2 linked regions of the Caballeronia sp. LZ062 genome follow. Each later gene encodes a partner of the first gene's protein in a complex. Links are inferred from orthologs where the notes say so. Each region holds a gene or a part of one and is shown on either strand. Other genes may lie near its edges. The genes, in order: P9239_RS11505 and P9239_RS09405.

What was found.
Region 2: the proteins of P9239_RS11505 (region 1) and P9239_RS09405 are in contact, whole or in part, in a cryo-EM structure (PDB 9GE8), measured with the Escherichia coli proteins. The link is inferred for Caballeronia sp. LZ062 from one-to-one orthologs.

What each region holds. Positions count from the first base shown.
Region 1 is NZ_JARTWB010000002.1:1,163,075-1,166,319, reverse strand. Bases 211-3,144 are described here. They hold P9239_RS11505 (arylesterase), read right to left. Parts: upstream 2,050-3,144; coding sequence 1,372-2,049; downstream 211-1,371. Other genes in these bases: pgi (glucose-6-phosphate isomerase), read right to left, coding at 2,801-3,144; P9239_RS11500 (ABC transporter ATP-binding protein), read left to right, coding at 1,934-2,749; P9239_RS11510 (hypothetical protein), read right to left, coding at 911-1,252; P9239_RS11515 (SurA N-terminal domain-containing protein), read left to right, coding at 211-791. In the rest of the region: more of P9239_RS11515, read left to right, coding at 1-210; more of pgi, read right to left, coding at 3,145-3,245. UniProt on the Escherichia coli protein: TesA is a multifunctional esterase that can act as a thioesterase, lysophospholipase and protease.
Region 2 is NZ_JARTWB010000002.1:718,235-721,746, forward strand. Bases 305-3,505 are described here. They hold P9239_RS09405 (ABC transporter permease), read left to right. Parts: upstream 305-704; coding sequence 705-3,305; downstream 3,306-3,505. Other genes in these bases: P9239_RS09400 (DUF4126 domain-containing protein), read left to right, coding at 305-708; P9239_RS09410 (group II truncated hemoglobin), read left to right, coding at 3,327-3,505. Also shown: more of P9239_RS09400, read left to right, coding at 79-304; more of P9239_RS09410, read left to right, coding at 3,506-3,512.

The sequences.
Region 1 (3,245 bases):
CCACCAAGACCTTCGACGAAGTGAAAGACGCCGTCGCGAAGGACTATGCCGCGCAGCAAGGCACGAAGGGCTTCACGGACAGCGCGCAGGGCTTCACGGATCTCGTCTACGAGAAAGAGAAGTCGCTGCAGCCCGCCGCCGACAAGTACAAGCTGACCATTCAGACCGCCACGGTTGGACCGAAGCCGAACCCGCAGTTGCCGCCGGACAATCCGCTCAACAACGCAAAGCTCCTCGCGGCCGTGTTCGCACCGGATTCGGTGAAGCAGCACTACAACACGCAGGCTATCGACGTCGGCAACAACACGCTGATCGCGGCCCGCGTGACGGACTACAAGGCGCCCACCGTACCCGCGTTCGACGCCGTCAAGGATGCCGTGCGCACGAAGGTCGTCGCGGAGCAAGCCGCGGCGCTCGCTCACAAGGAAGGCGAGGCAAAGCTGGCCGAATTGCAGAAGTCGAAATCGGCGGACGGCTTCACCTCGGCGGTCACGGTCTCGCGCAACGAAGCCCAAGGCTTGCCGCCTGCCGCGCTCGCCGCGATTTTCAAGGCGGACGCATCCAAACTGCCGGCGTATGTCGGCGTCGACCTCGGCGCGGACGGTTACGCGATCTATCGCGTGAACGGAGTCGAGAAGTCCGCGCCGGTCGCAGCGGATCGCCTCGCAGGCGCGCAGCAGCAAGTGGCGCAAGTCTATGCGCAGGCAGAGATGGAAGCCTATATCGACTCGCTCAAGGCGCGCTCGAAGGTGAAACTCAGTACGGCGCCTGCGCCTTCGGCGAACGAGTAAGCACAGCAGCCTGATAACGAAAAAGCCCCCGCGTCCGAAAGGCGCGGGGGCTTTGTTTTTGCAGTATCGCGAAATCAGTTCAGTGCGATGTCTCGGTACATCGCGGAACCGAAGCGCAATTACAGGCAGCCCTGAATATCGCCGGTTGCGTCGCTGCCCGCTGCGCCCGAGGCGCGGAAGCCGACCCACGTACCCGGACCGGACCACGACGGACGCACCACGGCCGCGGCGCCGTTAGGCGGCTGCTGGCCCGGCACGAACACGTCGACGGCCTGATCGTTCGCCAGCGTGTCCTGCGAAATCACCTGCTGCTGCGACTTCGTCGCCCACTGCTGAGAGATGCATTGTGCGACTGCCTTCGGCGCCTTTTGGCTCGTGCCGACTTGCTGCACGCCGGCAGGCGGCTGTGCGGCACAGGCAGAGATCGCAACGGTCAATGCGAGCAAGGGGAAGTATTTCACGTGACCTCCTTGTAGAGTCGCTCGATGTCGAGCGGGTTATAAGAGTGACGCGAGAGTCTGAGACACCTGAATCCTGGCCGCGTTTCGCGTTTTGAAGTGCTGTGGCGGCTGCGTCGCGGCTACCGAGACGCGCCCGCGCCCAGCAAGGGTTTCAACGTCGGCCAGACGTTGTCTAGAAGCAATGGCTGGGCCTGCACCGTCGGATGAATCTGGTCGGCCTGGAACATGGACGGCTTGTTTTCGATGCCCGCGAGCAGGAACGGGACGAGCGCTGCATTCTTGTCCTTCGCGATGCGCTCATACACGGCGTGGAACTTTTGCGAATAGTCCGGGCCGTAGTTCGGCGGCACATACATGCCGATGAGCAGCACTTTCGCATGGGCGGCCTGCGATGCATCCACGATGGCGCGAAGGTTGGCTTCAGTGGTCGTGAGCGGCACGCCACGCAGCGCATCGTTGGCGCCGAGTTCCACGATAACGACTGCCGGCTTGATGCGCGCGAGCACGGTGGTGAGCCGCGCGCGTCCGCCGCTCGTGGTGTCGCCGCTGATGCTCGAATTGGCGACGCTATAATCGAGACGCTCTTTCGCCAGCCGCTCGCGCAGCAGATTGACCCAGCCGGTATCGCGCGGCAGGCCGTATTCCGCCGAGAGACTGTCGCCCAGCACGACGATGGCTGGCTTGGCTTGCGCATCGGCTGCTTGCGCATTCGACAAAGCAGCCGCCGTCAGCATCACGCTCGCGATTGCAGCCTTCACGAAATCACGCGCGCTCCAGTTCTTATTCAAGGTGTCCATGCAAAACAATATCGAGCCGGTCATCGAAGTTCGGGGATTGAGCAAACGGGTGAAGGACGCCACGGGCGAGCTGACGATTCTGGACAACATCGACTTGTCGATCGCGAAGGGCAGCAGCGTGGCGATCGTCGGGGCATCCGGGTCGGGCAAGTCGACGTTGCTCGGCTTGCTCGCGGGATTGGACAGCGCGAGCGACGGCTCGGTTCGCCTGCTCGGCAAGGAGCTATCGGCACTGAACGAAGACGAGCGCGCGGCGCTCAGAAGCGGCGCGGTCGGCTTCGTGTTCCAGTCGTTCCAGTTGATGCCGCACCTGACCGCGCTGGAGAATGTCATGCTGCCGCTCGAGTTGCGCGCCGAGATGCCGCACGATCAGATTGCACAGCGTGCGCGCTCGCTGCTCGACCAGGTCGGACTTTCGCAGCGCACCGGGCATTACCCGAAGCTGCTTTCCGGCGGCGAACAACAGCGCGTCGCGCTCGCACGCGCCTTCGCCACGCATCCCGCGATTCTTTTCGCCGATGAACCCACGGGCAGCCTCGACGCCGCGACCGGCTACGCGATCATCGACCTGATGTTCGAGATGAACGAGCGCAACGGTGCGACCCTCGTGCTCGTCACGCACGACACCGAACTTGCGCAACGCTGCGACGCGACGGTCACGATCGAAGCGGGGCGGCTCGTCAACGGCCTCGCCGTCTAGACGCGAAAACGCCCGCATCGGCGAAGATGCGGGCGTCAGCACAAACGGCATTCAGCGCTTCAGCGCCTTGCGCGCGCGCTCGATCAACGCGGACGTCGACGAATCGTGCTTGGCCGGATCCGCGCTCGCTGCCGTGATATCCGCCTCGACGACCTTGCCCAGAATCTTGCCCAATTCGACGCCCCACTGGTCGAACGAATTGATGTCCCACACCGTTCCCTGCACCAGCACCTTGTGCTCGTAAAGCGCGATCAGCGCGCCGAGCGACTGCGGCGTGAGCGCGTCGAGCAGGATGGTCGTGGTCGGCCGGTTGCCGGGGAAACTCAAGTGCGTCGCGAGTTCTTCCTTGCCCGGACCCGCCACCTTCTTCGCCTCTTCGAGCGTGCGGCCGAGCATCAGCGCCTCGCTCTGCGCGAAGCAGTTGGCGAGCAGCTTTGCGTGATGATCGACGAGCGGGTGCTCAGGCGTCAGCAGCGCGATGAAGTCGATCGGGATG
Region 2 (3,512 bases), 440 kb from region 1 along the record:
ACCGTCGCAAGCCAATTGTTTCAGCTGGTACAGCAGCGCCTAAGCCAAAAGCGCGGCTGGCGCCACAAGGAGGCGGCAATGCTGGAGTCACTTTCGCTCGCTGCGGGCTTGTCATGGGCGAGCGGGCTGCGCCTGTACCTCACGGTCTTCGTCGCCGGCCTTTTCGAGCGCATGGGCGTCATTCATCTGCCGGATACGCTCGCGGTGCTCGCCTCGCCTTGGGTGATCGGCGTCGCGGCGGTGCTCGCGGTCGTCGAATTTCTCGCCGACAAAATTCCCGCGCTCGATTCCCTGTGGGACGCCATTCATACGCTGATTCGCATTCCGGCGGGCGCCGTGCTGGCGGCAGGCTCGCTCGGCCACGCCGATCCGACGCTGCTTACCATCGCCGCGCTCGCGGGCGGTACGCTCGCCGGGGCGTCACATTTCGCGAAGGCGGGCACGCGCGCGCTCATCAATCTTTCGCCGGAGCCGGTGTCGAATTGGGCGGCATCCGCCACCGAAGACGTCGGCGCGACGCTCGGACTCGTGCTCGCGTTCTTCGTGCCGCTCTTGTTCCTCGTCATGCTGATCGCGTTTCTGGTGGTCGCCGGCTGGGCGCTGCCGCGTCTCGTGCGCGGCGTGCATGGCGGCGTCTCGCGCATGGCCAAGCACATGCTGCCGGGCACGCATAACCCCATCAGCCGCCTGCGGAGCAAGCACGATTGAGCACGGCGGCCAACGACAAACCGGCGGCGAAAGCGTCGCACGCACCGCACCACACGCACCCGAGCGCCCGACTCGACTTCCTCCAGACCGTGCGCCAGTCGTGGCGCATGACCGCGCGCGACTGGCGCGCGGGCGAACTCACCATGCTGCTGCTTGCGCTCGTGCTGGCGGTCGCCGCGCTGTCGAGCGTCGGTTTTCTCGCGGATCGCATGCGGCAGGGGCTTGCCCGCGATGCGCGTCAGATGATCGCCGCGGATTTCGTCGTGCGCGCCGATCACCCCGTCGATCCGATGTTCGCGCAGGAAGCGCGTGCGCTCGGGCTGGACACGGCGGGCACGACCATCTTTCCGAGCATGGTCAGCTCGGGCGGGCAGACGCCGCTATCGCGGCTCGCGGCAATCAAGGGCGTGACGCCGGGCTATCCGTTGCGCGGCGCGCTGCGCATCGCGCCGGGCGCCGATGCCGCTGACGCGCCCGCGCAAGGCATTCCCGCGCCCGGCACCGTCTGGGTCGATCCTGCGCTGCTCGACGCGCTCAAGACGAAAGTCGGCGGCGCGGTAAAGGTCGGCACGCGCACCTTCACGGTCGCGGCGGTCATCACGCGGGAAATGGATCGCGGCTTCTCGTTCGTCAACTTCTCGCCGCGTCTCATGATGCGCGCCGACGAAATTGCGGGAACCGGGCTGATCGGCTATGGCAGCCGCGTCACGTACCGGCTGCTCGTGGCGGGGCTGGATGCGCAGGTCGAGCGGTTCGCGCAGTTCGCGCGCGGCAAGACCGACGGTGGCAAGCTGCGCGGGGTGGCGCTCGAATCGCTCTCGGACGGCCAGCCGCAAGTGCGGCAGACGATCGACCGCGCTAGCCACTTTCTCACGCTCGTTTCGCTCTTGACGGCACTGCTCGCGGCCGTCGCCATCGCCATGGCCGCGCACCGTTTCGCGCGACGGCATCTGGACGGCTGCGCGGCGATGCGCTGCCTCGGCGTCAGCCAGCGGACGCTGCGCGCGCTTTTCGTCAACGAATTTCTGGCGATCGGCGTGATCGGCAGCGTGGCGGGCATCGTGCTCGGGTTCATCGGGCATCTGGTGCTGCTGCATGCGCTCGGCTCGCTCGTCGATGTCGAGTTGCCGCAGGCGAGCGTCTGGCCGGCGTTGCAGGGTATCGCGATGGGCCTCGTGCTGCTGCTCGGCTTCGCGCTGCCGCCGCTTTTGCCGCTCACGCGCGTGCCGCCCGTCCACGTGATCCGCCGCGAACTGGGCGATGCGAGCCGCGTCGCGTATGCGGCGTATGGCGTCGGCGTACTGCTGTTCGCGGCGCTGCTCGTCATCGCGGCGGGCGAGCTGAAGCTCGGCGTGATCGTCGCCGGCGGGTTCGCGGCGGGGCTGCTGCTCTTCGGCGTCATCGCGCGCGCGGCGCTGTGGGCGGCGGCGCGCTTCGTGCGGCGCGAGAGGAGCCGCGCGGGCGTCGGCTGGCGCTATGCGCTCGCGTCGCTGGAGCGGCGCAGCGGCGGGAGCGCGCTGCAGATCACCGCGCTCGGCATCGGGCTGATGTGTCTCTTGCTGATCGGCATGACGCGCAACGATCTCATCAAGGGGTGGCGCGACGCTACGCCGCCGGATGCGCCCAATGAGTTCCTGATCGACATTCAGCCGGACCAGCGCGACGGCGTGCTCGCTTATCTGCACGGCCACGGCCAGCCCGACGCCGTGCTCTCGCCGATGGTGCGCGCGCGCCTCATCGCGATCAACGGGAAAGCGGTGAATCCCGACAGCTACGACAAGCCGGACGCCAAGCGGCTGGTGGACCGCGAGTTCAACCTGTCGTACACGACCGCGCTGCCCGACGACAATCGCGTGACGCAGGGCGCGTGGTATGGCACGAGCGGCAAGCCGCAGGTGTCGATGGAAGAGGGCATTGCGAAGACGATTCGCGTGAAGATGGGCGACATGCTGCGTTTCGACGTGGCGGGCCTGCCGGTGGAAGCGCCGGTCACCAGTCTGCGCAAGGTGGACTGGAATTCGTTCAAGGTGAACTTCTTCGTGCTGATGCCGCCCGAGGCGCTCGCGGACTTGCCTGCGACCTTCATCACGAGCTTCCATCTGCCCGCGAACGACCAGCGCATGATCGACGGCCTGATTGCCGCGTACCCGAACGTCACGGCTATCGACACCGCGCCGATTCTCGCGCAGATTCAGCGCACGCTCGCGCAGGTGATCGGCGCGGTGCAGTTCCTCTTCATCTTCACGCTCGCGGCGGGCGTGCTCGTGCTGTACGCGGCGCTCGCCGGCACGCGCGACGAGCGCATGCGCGAGTCGGCGCTGTTGCGCGCGCTCGGCGCATCGCACCGGCAAGTGCGCTCGGTGCAGGTCGCGGAGTTCGTCGCGGTCGGCGCGTTGGCGGGCCTCATGGCCGCGCTCGGCGCGCAGGGCATCGGCTACGTGCTCGCATCGCGCGTGTTCGAGTTCCATATCGATTTCAATCCGTGGCTCGTGCCGGCGGGCGTCGTCGCGGGCATTGCGTGCGCGGGGCTCGGCGGCTGGCTCAGCCTGCGGCGCGTGCTGGCGCGCCCGGCGCTGCAGTCGCTGCGGGACGCATAGGTTTTCAGTCAAAGCAAAGCAATGAGCGAAGTGAATCAACCGGCTTCCGAAGACGAAGCGACGAATCAACAACGAGCGCCGACCGCGTTCGAACTGATCGGCGGCGAAGAGCGCCTGCGCGCGCTCGTCGACCGTTTCTACGATTTGATGGATCTCGAGCCGGAGTTCGCGGGCATTCGCGCGCTGCATCCGCCGACGCTCGACAAT